One region of the Streptomyces sp. NPDC058198 genome, then DNA from elsewhere that is predicted to be linked to it. Evidence: riboswitches for the same ligand, from Rfam matches in the RefSeq annotation. Region 1 holds a riboswitch; each other region holds the start of a gene.
What was found. Region 1 has a riboswitch for cyclic di-AMP ahead of ACFVWW_RS04790 (peptidoglycan DD-metalloendopeptidase family protein). Riboswitches for the same ligand answer to the same signal wherever they lie in the genome.
Positions count from the first base shown of each region.

Region 2: linked by a shared signal. The riboswitch ahead of ACFVWW_RS08115 (M23 family metallopeptidase) and the one ahead of ACFVWW_RS04790 (peptidoglycan DD-metalloendopeptidase family protein) in region 1 are both predicted to bind cyclic di-AMP.
Region 3: linked by a shared signal. The riboswitch ahead of ACFVWW_RS31720 (transglycosylase SLT domain-containing protein) and the one ahead of ACFVWW_RS04790 (peptidoglycan DD-metalloendopeptidase family protein) in region 1 are both predicted to bind cyclic di-AMP.
Region 4: linked by a shared signal. The riboswitch ahead of ACFVWW_RS32835 (M23 family metallopeptidase) and the one ahead of ACFVWW_RS04790 (peptidoglycan DD-metalloendopeptidase family protein) in region 1 are both predicted to bind cyclic di-AMP.

Region 1 is NZ_JBHVVP010000001.1:1,056,631-1,060,141, reverse strand. It holds gene ACFVWW_RS04795 (tyrosine-protein phosphatase) at 1-718, opposite strand, end outside; cyclic di-AMP (ydaO/yuaA leader) riboswitch at 1,161-1,320, shown strand; gene ACFVWW_RS04790 (peptidoglycan DD-metalloendopeptidase family protein) at 1,325-2,227, shown strand; gene ACFVWW_RS04785 (SGNH/GDSL hydrolase family protein) at 2,398-3,222, shown strand; gene ACFVWW_RS04780 (STM4011 family radical SAM protein) at 3,248-3,511, opposite strand, start outside.
Region 2 is NZ_JBHVVP010000001.1:1,843,028-1,846,538, reverse strand. It holds gene ACFVWW_RS08125 (M16 family metallopeptidase) at 1-276, shown strand, start outside; gene ACFVWW_RS08120 (M16 family metallopeptidase) at 294-1,676, shown strand; cyclic di-AMP (ydaO/yuaA leader) riboswitch at 1,860-2,030, shown strand; gene ACFVWW_RS08115 (M23 family metallopeptidase) at 2,043-2,816, shown strand; gene ACFVWW_RS08110 (GntR family transcriptional regulator) at 3,019-3,511, shown strand, end outside.
Region 3 is NZ_JBHVVP010000016.1:97,410-100,920, forward strand. It holds gene ACFVWW_RS31715 (M14 family metallopeptidase) at 1-1,115, shown strand, start outside; cyclic di-AMP (ydaO/yuaA leader) riboswitch at 1,454-1,640, shown strand; gene ACFVWW_RS31720 (transglycosylase SLT domain-containing protein) at 1,645-2,466, shown strand; gene ACFVWW_RS31725 (SDR family NAD(P)-dependent oxidoreductase) at 2,550-3,299, opposite strand; gene ACFVWW_RS31730 (hypothetical protein) at 3,468-3,511, shown strand, end outside.
Region 4 is NZ_JBHVVP010000018.1:75,002-78,512, forward strand. It holds gene ACFVWW_RS32825 (MerR family transcriptional regulator) at 1-186, shown strand, start outside; gene ACFVWW_RS32830 (PP2C family protein-serine/threonine phosphatase) at 373-1,596, shown strand; cyclic di-AMP (ydaO/yuaA leader) riboswitch at 1,976-2,129, shown strand; gene ACFVWW_RS32835 (M23 family metallopeptidase) at 2,141-3,184, shown strand; gene ACFVWW_RS32840 (aldo/keto reductase) at 3,339-3,511, shown strand, end outside.

The DNA.
Region 1 (3,511 bases):
TCTTCCCGATGGTCTCGAAGGCCGCGGCGAGATATTCGGCGCGGGCGTCGAAGAGCGGGCTGAGCAGCTCCATCACCTCGGGGGACTTGCCGGCGGGAGAGTTGTCGCTGCGGCGTACGAGATAACGGCGGTGCGGGTCGTTCGACTTCAGATAGTCGGCCTCGATCGCCTCGGGCTCGACCCCGACCGCGAGCAGGGACACGGCGATGGAGAGACCGGCCCGGTCCTTGCCCGCCGCGCAGTGCATCAGCGCCGGGACGCTTTCCTCGGCGAGGGCGTGCAGCACCCGGCTGTGCTCGGCGACGCGGTCCGTGATGATCGCCCGGTACGAGTTGATCATCCGGTCCGCGGCCTTGCCGTCCGACAGGAGCGAGCGCAGCTGGTCGAGATCACCGTCCCGGACCATCTTCCAGAACTCGGCGCCGTCGGTCGGGTCGGTGAGCGGAATGTTCACATTTCGCACCCCGGCCAGCTCCACGTCCACGCCGTCGAGCTTGAGGTCGGCGGCATTGCGGAAGTCGAAGACCGTGTGCAGGCCGAGGGAGGAGAGGAAGGCGGCGTCGGCCGCGGTGGCGTTGGCGAGATGGCCGCTGCGGAAGAGCCGTCCGTACCGAACCCGTCGGCCGTCCGTGGTCGGCAGCCCGCCCACGTCACGGAAGTTGCGCACTCCGGACAGCTCGGGCTCGGTCGACGGGACCTGCGGCAGCTGCTGCGTCACGGCCTGCTCCTCCGTGTCTGCCGTCGGCGCTGCTCGCCGACGATGTCGACTCCTGACCCTACGACATCTGTTCGCACGGCAATCAGTTCGACCGCACGGGATGCAGATTGACATTATTCGGACATCACGCACAGGTTGATATCGCCCAAATCATCATCTGTCCGTATTGAGATATTTAGCCCAAGATGCCCCGGTCGAGGGGGAGATGGGCCTCGACCAGTGAGCAGGATCATATCCGTGACGTTGCGTGGCTGTACCAAGAAACGGAATTGCTGCCTCACATGGAATCCGAAGATCGGTAATCCACGCAGGGTGACCGGAATTCCCGGGTGATATCGAAGCGGGTGTCATCGGCGGAAATCAGAGGGCTTGTTCAGGCCGTCCCGACTCGCCTACGTTCACCCTCAATCCGAGCGGAACGCCAAATCCTGCCGCCGCTCGGAATTCGCACTCACCCATCCACGCGTGGCAGGAGCGGGGAACCCAGGTAGTACGCCGGCCCTTAGGCCAGGACCGGCTTGGGGTGAAGTCGCGCAGCACGCGCGGCCGGGCATCTCCAGCCCGAACCCGACAGCTTACCTCGCAGGCGCCGGAGAGGAATTCGTCATGCCCGGTAAGCATCGCCGTCCCAAGTCCAACCCGATTGCCCGCGGATTCATCGTTGCCGGCGCGGGCGGGGCCGCCCTCGCGCTTCCGCTCATGGGCGCCACCGGTGCGCACGCCGCCGAGAAGGCCGCGCCGCAGTCCGCCTCCGTCGCGCACACGGCCCAGAGCCTGTCCGCCTCCGCCAAGTCCCCGAGGCTCTACACCGTGGTCGCCGGCGACTATCTGTCCAAGATCGCCCGCGACCACAAGGTCCGCGGCGGCTGGCACAAGCTGTACAAGGACAACCGCAAGGCGATCGGCGCCGACCCGTCGCTGATCCACCCCGGCCTGCGGCTCACCCTCGGCGCCAAGGCCGGAGCCGCCCACTCCGCGACCCCGGCCACGACCTCCAGCAAGCCCACGAAGCCCGCGGAGCCGTCCGAGGAGCCCTCGGAGCCGTCCACCGTCACGGAGCCCACCGCCCCGGCCACCGAGACCCCCGTGCCGAGCAGCGATGCCGGCTTCACCCTGCCCATCGACGGCGGGCAGCCCAGCACGCCGTACCACGCCTCCGGCAGCAGCTGGTCCAGCGGCTACCACACCGGTGTGGACTTCTCGGCCTCCACCGGCACCGTGGTGAAGGCGGTCGGCGCGGGCACCGTCGTGACGGCCGGCTGGGGCGGCTCGTACGGCAACCAGGTCGTCATCCAGCACAGCGACGGCCACTACTCGCAGTACGGCCACATGTCCTCCCTCTCCGTCTCCGCCGGCCAGACCGTCAGCGAGGGCCAGCAGATCGGGCTCTCCGGCGCCACCGGCAATGTCACAGGACCGCACCTGCACTTCGAGATCAGGACCGGCCCGGAGTACGGCTCGGACATCGACCCGCTGGAATTCCTCCGTCAGCACGGCGTCTCCATCTGATCGGTGAAGCCCTGATATGGCATCACCTCCGCCCGGCACCCGGAGTGCCGGGCGGAGATCATTTCGCGTATTCCCGCTTGGGTGAATCTTGACCGATGGCATATCTCACCCACCGTCAACTCCTTCTTACGGTCGCGTAGGTCACATCCACGGGTGAAAGATGTGCTGCTGTGGCAGACGATTCGAGATCAAGAAGAAGAGGCGTATTCGGGTCGTACACGGCGATCGGTGACAGCTTCACGGAAGGCGTGGGAGATCCGGGGCCCGACGGGCTGTATGTCGGCTGGGCGGACCGCCTCGCGGTTCTGCTCGCGGACCAGCTTCCGGTCTCCGGCGAGACGGCGGACGCCGTGCACGGTGATTTCCGGTACGCCAATCTCGCCGTACGCGGCCGGCTGCTGGACCAGATCGTCGACGAGCAGATACCGCGCGCGAAGGAACTCGGCCCGGACCTGGTGACCTTCTGCGCCGGAGGCAACGACATCATCCGGCCCGGCACCGACCCCGACGATGTCGCCGAGCGCTTCGAACGCGCCGTCGCCGACCTCACCGGCGCCGTGGGCACCGTCATGGTGACCACCGGCTTCGACACCCGGGGCGTCCCCGTGCTGCGCCATCTGCGCGGCAAGATCGCCACGTACACCGCTCATGTACGGTCCATCGCCGACCGCTACGACTGTCCCGTGCTCGACCTCTGGTCCCTCAAGTCCGTCCAGGACAGGCGGGCCTGGGACGGGGACCGGCTGCATCTGTCACCCGAGGGACACACCCGTGTCGCCCTGCGCGCCGCACAGGTGCTCGGCCTCGACGTGCCCGCAGACCCGGACCAGGTGTGGCCGCCGCAGCAGCCGCGCGGCACGTTCGAGGTGCGGCGCGACAACATCCACTGGGCACGGGAGTATCTGGTGCCCTGGATCGGGCGCCGGCTGCGCGGCGTCTCCTCCGGGGACCATGTCGCGGCCAAACGGCCCGATCTGCTGCCGCTGAAGCACTGACGGCGGGGGTGTGCCGGGCGCCGCGCTACGCCCCCGCCGGGATCCGCTCCAGTACCCCGCCCGCGAAGACGTCGTACAACGGCAGCGTCTCCAGATGCACATAGCCGATATGACAGTCGCACACAGCCAGCGGGCAGGCCCGAGGGCCGAGCGCCCGCCGGTACGACCCGTCGTAGAGATTGCCCAGCTCGGCGCGGACGAAATGGCAGCGCCGTACCGTACCCTCCCCGTCCACCGAGATCACCGACTCACCCGTACGGCACGGCAGACCGGCCGAGCGGTGCGGATG
Region 2 (3,511 bases), 790 kb from region 1:
CGGGCGCAGGCCCAGTTGGAGCGCGAGTGGCTCGACCGGCTCGGCACCGTCGCGGGCCGCGCCGACGAACTGTGCAGGTTCGCCGTGCTGTTCGGTGACCCGCAGCTGGCGCTGAGCGCCGTGACGCGCGTGCTGGACATCACCGCGGACGAGGTGCGGGCGGTCGCCGCGGCGCGGCTGCGCCCGGACAACAGGGCGGTGCTGGTGTACGAACCGGTGACCGCCGAGGACACGGCCGCCGACGAGACCGACGAGCACGAGGGGGCGGACCAGTGACCGACGCTGCCGTGACCATGGACTTCCACCCGCAGCCGACCGCCGGCGAGGCCAGGCCCTGGGCCTTCCCGGCCCCCGAGCGCGGGGCGCTGCCCAACGGCCTGACGGTGCTGCGCTGCCACCGCCCCGGCCAGCAGGTGGTGGCCGTCGAGATCAATCTCGACGCCCCGCTGGACGCCGAGCCCGAGGGGCTCGACGGTATCGCCACGATCATGGCGCGCGCCTTCTCCGAAGGCACCGACAAGCGCAGCGCCGAGGAGTTCGCGGCCGAGCTGGAGCGCTGCGGCGCCACGCTCGACGCGCACGCCGACCACCCGGGCGTACGGATCTCCCTGGAGGTCCCCGTCTCCCGGCTGCCCAAGGCGCTCGGGCTGCTCGCCGAGGCGCTGCGCGCCCCCGCCTTCGCGGACAGCGAGGTCGAGCGGCTGGTACGCAACCGGCTCGACGAGATCCCGCACGAGACCGCCAACCCGGGCCGCCGCGCCGCCAAGCAGCTCTCCAAGGAGCTGTTCCCCGCCTCCTCGCGCATGTCCCGGCCGCGCCAGGGCACCGAGGAGACGGTGGAGCGGATCGACGCCGCGGGCGTGCGTTCCTTCTACGAGGCGCACGTACGCCCCGCCACGGCCACCGCGGTGGTCGTCGGTGACCTCACCGGGGTCGATCTGGACGCGGTGCTCGCCGACACCCTCGGCGACTGGGCCGGCAACACCGCCGCTCCCCGTCCGGTGCCGCCCATCACCGCCGACGACACGGGCCGTGTGGTGATCGTGGACCGGCCGGGCGCGGTACAGACCCAGCTGCTGATCGGCCGTATCGGCGCCGACCGGCACGACCGGGTCTGGCCGGCCCAGGTGCTGGGCACGTACTGCCTGGGCGGCACCCTCACCTCCCGGCTCGACCGGGTGCTGCGCGAGGAGAAGGGCTACACCTACGGCGTGCGGTCCTTCGGCCAGGTGCTGCGCTCCTCGGCGCCGTCCGCCCCGGGCGGGGCGACGGGCGCCGCGATGCTCGCCATCAGCGGCTCCGTGGACACCGCGTCCACGGGCCCGGCGCTGGAGGACCTCTGGAAGGTGCTGCGCACCCTCGCGGCGGAGGGCCTCACCGACGCCGAGCGCGACGTGGCCGTCCAGAATCTGGTGGGCGTCGCACCGCTGAAGTACGAGACGGCGGCGTCCGTCGCGGGCACGCTGGCCGACCAGGTCGAGCAGTTCCTCCCGGACGACTTCCAGGCGCAGTTGTACGCGCGGCTGGCCGAGACCGGCACCGTCGAGGCGACGGCGGCCGCGGTCAACGCCTTCCCGGTGGACCGGCTCGTCACGGTTCTTGTCGGGGACGCCGCGCAGATCAAGGAGCCGGTCGCGGCTCTGGGCATCGGTGACGTGACGGTGGTCACCGGCTGATCCCGCCGTGAGAGGAGCCCCGGCGACGCCGTCGCCGGGGCTCTCTTATGTCCCTTTTATTGGAGAGATTGCCTATCTGCCCTGTGGTGTGCGCTACAAAGGGGCCTGTCTGTTTGGTGATTGAAAGACGGCCCGCTTAGCGTCGGTCCGGCTGTTCGCCAGTTACGCCGTATTCGCGGCATCGGGCAGCCATCGCCGAGTCCCCGTCAGGCGCGAGCCTGGGGAGCCGGGGACCCACACGCAGTCCCTGGGGTGAATCGGACACCTTCGCGCTCACCCGTGCGGAGGAGTCCGTAGGAGACCTTCCTGCTCCGAACCCGTCAGCTAACCCGGTAGGCGAGAAGGAAGGAAAGGACCAGCCACTTCATGGCGTTCACCCGTGCCACCGGGAAGCATCGTGCCCGGAGCCGAACGACCCGCAGGGGCGCGCGTATCGCAGGGTTCGCGACCCTCACCGCCACCGGCGTCATCGGCACTCTGGCCGCCCCGGCGCACGCCGCCGGTACGGACGTCCCGTCAGGCCGCCAGGGCGGCCAGGACCGGGCCATCGTCATCGACGACTCCCTCGCCGGAGTGATCGAGGCCCAGGCCGAGGCGCAGCACCGGGCCGCCGCCCTGGCCAGGGCGGAAGCCGACGCCAGGGCCGCGGCGAAGGCCAAGGCGGAAGCCAGGGCCAAGGAGATCCGCGAGGCGGAGGAGCGCGCCGCCCGCGCCGCCGAGCGCAAGCGCCTCAACTCCTTCCGGCTCCCCCTCGCCGGCTCGTACGTCACCACCGGCTACCAGTCCGGCGGCTCCCTGTGGTCCTCCGGCAGCCACTCGGGCATCGACTTCCGCGCCGCGACCGGCAGTTCGGTCGTGGCCGTGGGCACGGGCACCGTCGTCGAGGCCGGCTGGGGCGGCTCGTACGGCAACAACATCGTCCTCCGGATGAACGACGGCACGTACACGCAGTACGGCCATCTCGCCTCGGTCGGCGTCTCGGTCGGCCAGTCCGTCACCCCCGGGCAGCGGATCGGCCGGTCCGGCGCGACCGGCAACGTCACCGGACCGCACCTCCACTTCGAGGCCCGGACGAGCCCGGACTACGGCTCCGACATCGACCCCGTCGCGTATCTGCGCGCGCACGGCGTGAGCCTCTGACCGTCCGGACCGCTCCGGTCCCGCTCCGTCCGCCCGAAGGCCCCGGCTCCCCGCCGGGGCCTTCCGCGTCCGCCCGGCTGCCGCGGCCAAGAGATATCCAACGATTCCGGGCACCCATCGGAAATTCGCGTGCATTGCAATAGAGTCACGGAACAGGTGTCGATCGGCAGCGTTTCGCGCGGATTAAAGCGGAGGTTTGAACATGCGCATTCCCGCGCACTCGGTATGCACAGCGATCCGTGACGACATCATCTCCGGCGTATTCGAGCGGGGCGGCCGGCTCACCGAGGAACAGCTCGCGCGGCGCTACGGGGTCTCCCGCGTCCCGGTGCGCGAAGCCCTGCGCACCCTGGAGTCGGAGGGCTTCGTGACGACCCGCCGCCATGTCGGCGCGTGTGTGGCCGAGCCCTCGGACCAGGAGGCGGCGGATCTCCTCGATGTGCGGCTGCTGCTGGAACCGCTGGGTGCGGCGCGCGCCGCCCAGCGTCGTACGGAAGCCCATCTCAAGGTGCTCCGCGGCCTGGTCAGGCTGGGCCAGGAGCGGGCCCGCCGGGGCCAGGGCGAGGATCTGCGCTCGCTCGGCGCCTGGTTCCACGAGACCCTCGCCCAGGCCTCGGGGAGCCCCGCGCTCACCGCTCCGCTCACCCAGCTGAGACACAAGATCGCCTGGATGTACACCGTCGAGCAGCCCGCCC
Region 3 (3,511 bases), on a different contig from region 1:
AGGCCGACGATCACTCGGTCGTCGTCAGCGCCAACGCCGAGCAGTCCACGCGCCTTCGCGCCCTCGGCTACCGGCTCACCGTGCTGCCCGCGCCGCCCGCACGGACCGACGGACTGGCCGTCGCCCCCATGGACTTTCCGCCCGCCGACTCCCGCTATCACACCTACGCGGAGATGAACGCGGAGATCGACCAGCGCATTCAGCAGTATCCGAATCTCATGTCCAAACGTGTCATCGGCAAGACCTATGAGGGCCGGGACATCATCGCCGTCAAGGTGAGCGACAACGTCGCGTCGGACGAGAACGAGCCCGAGGTCCTTTTCACCCACCACCAGCATGCGCGCGAACATCTCACGGTGGAGATGGCGCTGTATCTGCTGCGTGAGATGGGCGCGGGATACGGCTCCGACTCGCGTATCACGAACGCCGTCAACAACCGTGAGATATGGATCGTGCCGGACCTCAACCCGGACGGCGGAGAGTACGACATCGCCTCCGGCGCGTACCGCAGCTGGCGCAAGAACCGTCAGCCCAACTCCGGCTCCTCGTACGTCGGTACCGACCTCAACCGTAACTGGAACTTCAAATGGGGCTGCTGCGGCGGCTCCTCCGGCTCCGCGAGCTCCGAGACCTACCGCGGCCGGGCCGCCGAGTCCGCCCCCGAGGTGAAGGTCGTCGCCGACTTCGTCCGCTCGCGGGTCGTCGGCGGCAAGCAGCAGATCAAGGCGGCCATCGACTTCCATACGTACAGCGAGCTGGTCCTCTGGCCGTTCGGCTGGACCAACGCCGACACCGCGCCCGGCCTGACCCAGGACGACCGTGACGCCTTCGCCGCCGTCGGCAGGAAGATGGCCGCGAGCAACGGGTACACGCCCGAGCAGTCCAGTGACCTGTACATCACCGACGGCTCGATCGACGACTGGCTGTGGGGCAACCAGAAGGTCTTCAGCTACACCTTCGAGATGTACCCGAGCTCCGGTGGCGGCGGCTTCTATCCGCCCGACGAGGTGATCGAGCGTGAGACCAGCCGGAACCGCGACGCGGTGCTCCAGCTGATCGAGAACGCCGACTGCATGTACCGGTCGATCGGCAAGGAGCAGCAGTACTGCGCGTGATCCCGCGCGTGGACCGCCGCGGCAGGGCCTCGTCCGCCGTGCCGCGGCTTTCTGCGGCGGCCGGGCGGTTTGGGCTAGTTTCTCCTCGTCAAGAGCGGCCTATAAGGGCGATTTGTCGGTGTTCTGCGTGGTGGCTCTGTTGTGGCCGTGATGTGTGTCACCTCTGTGGTGCGCCGTGCTTCCCGCTTCCTTCTCCATTTCCCTGTCAGGGAAGGAAAGTTGAGTTCCCCGGCATCGGATGAATAGCCGGATCTTTCCCGGCTGGATTCGAAAAGGGGATTGCGTTGCGAATTCGGGACTTGTTTCGCCCGGGCGGTCTCGCTTACGTTCGCGTCAATCCGGATGGACTGCCGAATCCTGCCGCCATCCGGAAACCGAGTCCACTCACGTACGGCAGGAGCGGGGGAACCAGGTAAGTCGCCGATCCGAAATCCGGACCGGCTTGGGGTGAAGCCGCATTCCACCGCGGCCGGGCAGCTCCAGCCCGAACCCGACAGCTCACCTCGCAGGCGACGGAGAGGAATGCGTCATGCCCGCACATGCAAAGCACCGTCGTCCCAGAACCAGCCCGCTCGCTCGACGCCTCGTCGCCGCGGGCACGGGTGGGGCGGCACTCGCCCTCCCGTTGGTGGCGGCGACAACCGCCGGCGCCGCGCCGTCGGCCCACCGTGTCACCGCGGAAGCGGACCCGGCGACTGCTGTCGCCGCTCAGAAGGACACCTCCGTGACCTACGTCGTCGTCGCGGGTGACTCCCTGTCCAAGATCGCCCGCGCCCATTCCGTGAGCGGCGGCTGGCAGAAGCTGTATCAGGACAACCGGCGGACCATCGGCGACAACCCGTCGCTGATTCGTCCCGGCCTCAAGCTGACGCTCGGTGGGAAGGCGGAGTCGCGGACGGCGACCACGTCCGCCGCGCCGGCGGTCGCCGCGAGCGCACCGGTCGGTGCGAGTAGCGCCACCGTCCCGGCAGTCGCGACGGAGGCAGTCGCGCCGGCGGAGGTCGCGACCGAGGCAGTCGCACCGGCGTACACCAACGATCTGGACGGCTGGATAAAGGAGTCGCTGGACGTCATGGCCGCGCAAGGCATTCCCGGCAGCTACGACGGCATCTACCGGAACATCATGCGTGAGTCTTCGGGCAACCCGCTGGCCATCAACAACTGGGACTCCAACGCCGCGGCCGGAACGCCGTCCAAGGGGCTGCTGCAGGTGATCGACCCGACGTTCCAGGCCTATCACGTGCCCGGTACGTCGATGGACAGTTACGACCCGGTGGCCAACATCACCGCCGCGTGCAACTACGCCGCCGACCGGTACGGCTCGATCGACAATGTGAACGGTCCTTACTGACCTACCGGCGCAGCACATTCCCCTACTCGGCCCCGGGTAGGGGAATGTGCTGTGCCGGTAGGTCGCCGGTGCCGGTCCGGTCCTCAGGCGGCGGTCAAGCCGCCGTCGAGGAAGACGGTCTGGCCGGTCATGAAGCCGGCGTGGTCGGAGCTGAGGAAGGCGATGGCCTCGGCGATCTCGTCCGGATCGCCCGCCCGGCCGAGAGGGACGGTGGCGACGAACGAACTCTTCGTCTCGTCGCTGCGGCCTATGAACCGGTCGAGCATCTCGGTCTGTACGGGGCCGGGGCCGACGGCGTTGACGCGCACGCCGAAGGCGGCGGCTTCCAGCGCGGCGGACCGGGTCAGGCCGATGACCGCGTGCTTGCTGGCGACGTAGAGCGCGCCGTTGGGGTAGCCCCTTTCGCCGAAGACGGAGCTGACGTTGACGATGGCGCCGGATCCCTGCGCCCGCATGGCCAGCAGCTCGTGCTTCATGCTCAGCAGAGTGCCGAGTACGTTCGTGTCGAAGGTCGCGGCGTATGTCTCCGGGGTCAGGTCGGTGATCGCGCTGAACTCGCCTTCGGTCCCGGCGTTGTTGACGGCGATGTCGAGGCGGCCGAAGCGCTCGATGGTTCCGTCGACGAGTGTCTTCAGGTCGTCGTCATGGCGCACATCGGCGCGTATGAACTCCGCCTCGCCGCCCAGCTTGCGCAGTTCTTCGGCGAGGGCGAGGCCGGCTTCCTCGTGCCGTCCGGAGACGACGATATGCGCTCCGGCCGCCGCGAACGTGGTGGCTGTCGCGCGGCCGATGCCGGTCAGGGCTCCGGTGATGAGAACGACGGGAGTGGTCATGGCTGACAATTCCTTCTCGGATCGGATGTGCCTCTGCTTCTCGGATCGGGTGCCGGCCGTCGAGCCACCGCGTTCGGCGTCGCGTCCGCAGACGATCACATGGGCGCCGCGCTCTGCCGCACACCTCGTAAAAGCGATAACCAATGAAAACCGACCATTAATCCCAAAATGGACAGAGAAGTCATCGCGGCGTCGTCCGGACCGGGAGAAAA
Region 4 (3,511 bases), on a different contig from region 1:
GCCCGGCGCCACTGCGCGTGGCTGTCGGTCACGGTCGCGCCGACGAAGTCGTACGTCATCGGTGTCACGGCGATGTACGTGGATGATCCACGTTTCGCCGCCGCATATGAGAAGTACGGTGAAGGGACGGCTGTGCTCGTACGGGACGCCATGAAGGTGTACGCCGAGCGCCACCTGACCGACTGACCGACTGGCCATCCGCCCCGCTGGGGGCCCGGCCGACCGACCGGGCCCCGTAGCCCACTCGGCCGATGGCGAGTCGCCGCCGAGCGCGGCAGCGGCCAGCCTGGGTGGGGCGCGGTACCGTCCCGCAGCCGCAGGCGGACCGGCAGGAGACCACTGGTGGGGAAGCTGAGGAAGCTCCGAAAGGGCATCGGCGGCAGAGACCGGCGGGCCCAGGAAGGAGCTGGCTTCTGGGCCGACGAGAAGGCGGGCTTCTGGTCGGGCGCCGGTACCGGCCGTGCGGGCCATCGGCTGGGACGCCCCACCGGGCGTCGGCTGGTGCGCATTCTGCCCGCTGTGGTGATCCTGGCGGGGGTGGTCTTCGACCTCGTGACCCCCGCGCGCATCACCGCCGCTCCCCTCTTCGCGGCCGCCCCGCTGGTCGCCGCCCCGTTCTACCCCGCGATCGGCACGCTGCTGGTCGCCTTCGCCTCGCTGTGCGCCGAGCTGTTGCTGCACCTCTACACCGATTCGCCGGTGTTCGACCCCGCGGCGCTCACCGAGCTGCTGACCGTGGTGGTCGTCTCCGTCCTCGCCATGTACATCAATGGCGTCGTACGCCGCAGCGGACAGCGGCTCGCCTCCGCCCGCATCATCGCCGAGACCGCCCAGCGCGCCGTGCTGCCCAGACCCGCCGAACGGATCGGCGGTCTGCGGATCGCCGCGCGGTACGAGGCGGCGCAGGAGGGCGCGTTCATCGGCGGGGACCTGTTCGCCGTACAGGACACGCCGTACGGGGTCCGGCTGGTGGTCGGGGACGTACGGGGCAAGGGGCTGGAGGCGGTCGAGGCGGTGGCCGTGGTCATCGGGTCGTTCCGGGAGGCCGCCGAGCAGGAGAGCTCGCTGGAAGGGGTCGCACAGCGGCTGGAGCGGGCGCTGAGACGCGAGGGGACACGGCGGGACGGGCTCGATGTCTTCGAGGGGTTCACCACGGCTGTGCTCGCTGAGATCCCGCACGGCGAGAACGTGGTGCGGCTGCTCAACCGGGGCCACCCCGAGCCGCTGCTGATGTGCGAGAACGGCGCGGTACGGATGCTGGCGCCGACCGACCCCGCGCTGCCGCTCGGGATGAGCGACCTGGGCGCCTGGCCGGACCGCGCGGAAGAGGCCGCCTATCCCGACGGCGCGACCCTGCTCTTCTACACGGACGGACTCACCGAGGCGCGCGACAACCGGGGTGCCTTCTACGTCCCGCGCGACCGGCTCGACGGGCGGATCTTCCATGGGCCCGACGATCTGCTCCAGGCGCTGATCGATGACGTGCGCGTGCATACCGGCGGCACCGGGAGCCAGGACGACATGGCGCTGCTGGCGGTCAGCCGGCCCATCGAGGGGCAGCTGGACTGGCGCAGGGCCATGCCCGCCTTTCCCTGATGCCCCTGACGCGCGGGGAAGCCCCCGCGGCGTGCGAGGCCGAGCAGCGGGGGAGGCCGTGCGGCGGGAGAGATCGTGGGGCCTGACAGACCCCGCGGCGGGAGAGATCGCGTGGCGTGTGACGCGTGTAGAAGTGCGCTCCGGGCCATTGCCACCGTCTGTAATCGCGGGGTATCCCTCCGCATAACATTTGACACACCGTCAGGAATGAAACGTGTTCTGATGGAGGGTCAACTCGCCCGATTGCGACTCCATGTGTCCTGGTACGTCCGATGCGAAGTTGTTAATGATCACCCGGAACGGCTTGGAATAAGACCCGGGTCTCTATTAACGTTCGATAACGCAGCGCGGTCGTCCCAGCCGTCGCCAGAGATGGCACCGTGCGCACGCGCCGAATCCCGCAAGGGAACCGGGGAACCACCAATTGGGGTGAATCGGGTGCCCTCTGCTGCCCTGAGCAGCGAGAACACCCGTAGGAGACCTTCCTGCTCCGAACCCGTCAGCTAACCCGGTAGGCGAGAAGGAAGGAAAGGAGTGCGCCCCAGTGGCGTCCAACAAGCCTGCCCCCGCAGCCCCCTTCGAAACTCATACCTTCGGTAACGAGTCAGACGGGGCATGGGGGGAGTGGAATCCCACCGAGGAGTCCCTCCGGCCCGTACGCGGCAGACACCGCGTCGCCAAGCGCAGCGGAATCGCCCGCAACGGGCTCGCCCGTAGCTCCACGGTCCTCGGCGTCGGCGTCTTCGCCGCCGTCGGCGCGGGCGGCATGGCCACCGCGCAGGACAAGCCCGCGGTCTCCATATCCCTGCCCGACGCCATCGCGGACAATCTCCCGGACGCGAAATCGCTTCCCGGCGTGGGCTCCCTGGCGTCGGACGACGCCGAGCCCGACCTGCTGGCCACCGCACCGCTCACCACGGCCGGCCTCACGACCGCCGACGCCGAGCAGGGTGCCACCGACGCGGGCGAGGCCCTGCGCGCCCGTATCCTCCAGCAGGCCGAGCAGCAGCAGGCCGAGGCCGACGCCACGGAGAAGGCGGCCGCGGAGACAGCGGCCGCCGAGAAGGCCGCGGCGCAGGCGAAGAAGCAGCAGACCGAGGCCGAGAAGAAGATCGAGGCGGCGAAGAAGAAGGCCGAGGCGGAGGCCAAGGCCAAGGCGGAGGCGGAGCGCCTCGCCAAGCTGGCCGCCAGCTACTCCCTCCCCACCTCCTCGTACACGCTCACCTCCACCTACGGTGAGTCCGGCTCCATGTGGTCCTCCGGCTACCACACCGGTCTGGACTTCGCCGCTCCGACGGGTACGCCGGTCAAGGCCGTGCACAGCGGCACCGTGAAGTCGGCCGGCTGGTCGGGCTCGTACGGCTACCGCACGGTCCTGGAGCTGGCCGACGGTACGGAGATCTGGTACTGCCACCAGTCCTCGATGACCGTCAGCGCCGGGCAGAAGGTCACCACGGGCGAGGTCATCGGGCGGGTCGGCGCGACCGGCAATGTGACCGGTCCGCATCTGCACCTCGAGATCCACACGCCGGGCGGCTCGGGGGTCGACCCGATGAGCTGGCTGCGGGGCATGGGCCTCACTCCCTGACGTACGCACAGTCCCCGGCGGCTCCGGCGCTCACCCCCCGACGCCGGAGCCGCCGGCTCTTCCCCTGACGAAACACGGCGATAGCGCGGCGAAAACGCGGCGAAAGCCCGGGGGAACGGAATAGGGCGGCCCGTCGCCGGGGTTGAATCAACCCATGACTGATCTGCGCAAGCTGGGCTCCTCCGACCTTCACGTCTTCCCGCTCGCCCTCGGCGGCAATGTCTTCGGCTGGACCGCCGACGAGGCGCAGTCCTTCGCCGTGCTCGACGCGTACGCCGCCGCGGGCGGCAACTTCGTCGACACCGCCGACACCTACTCCTCGTGGGT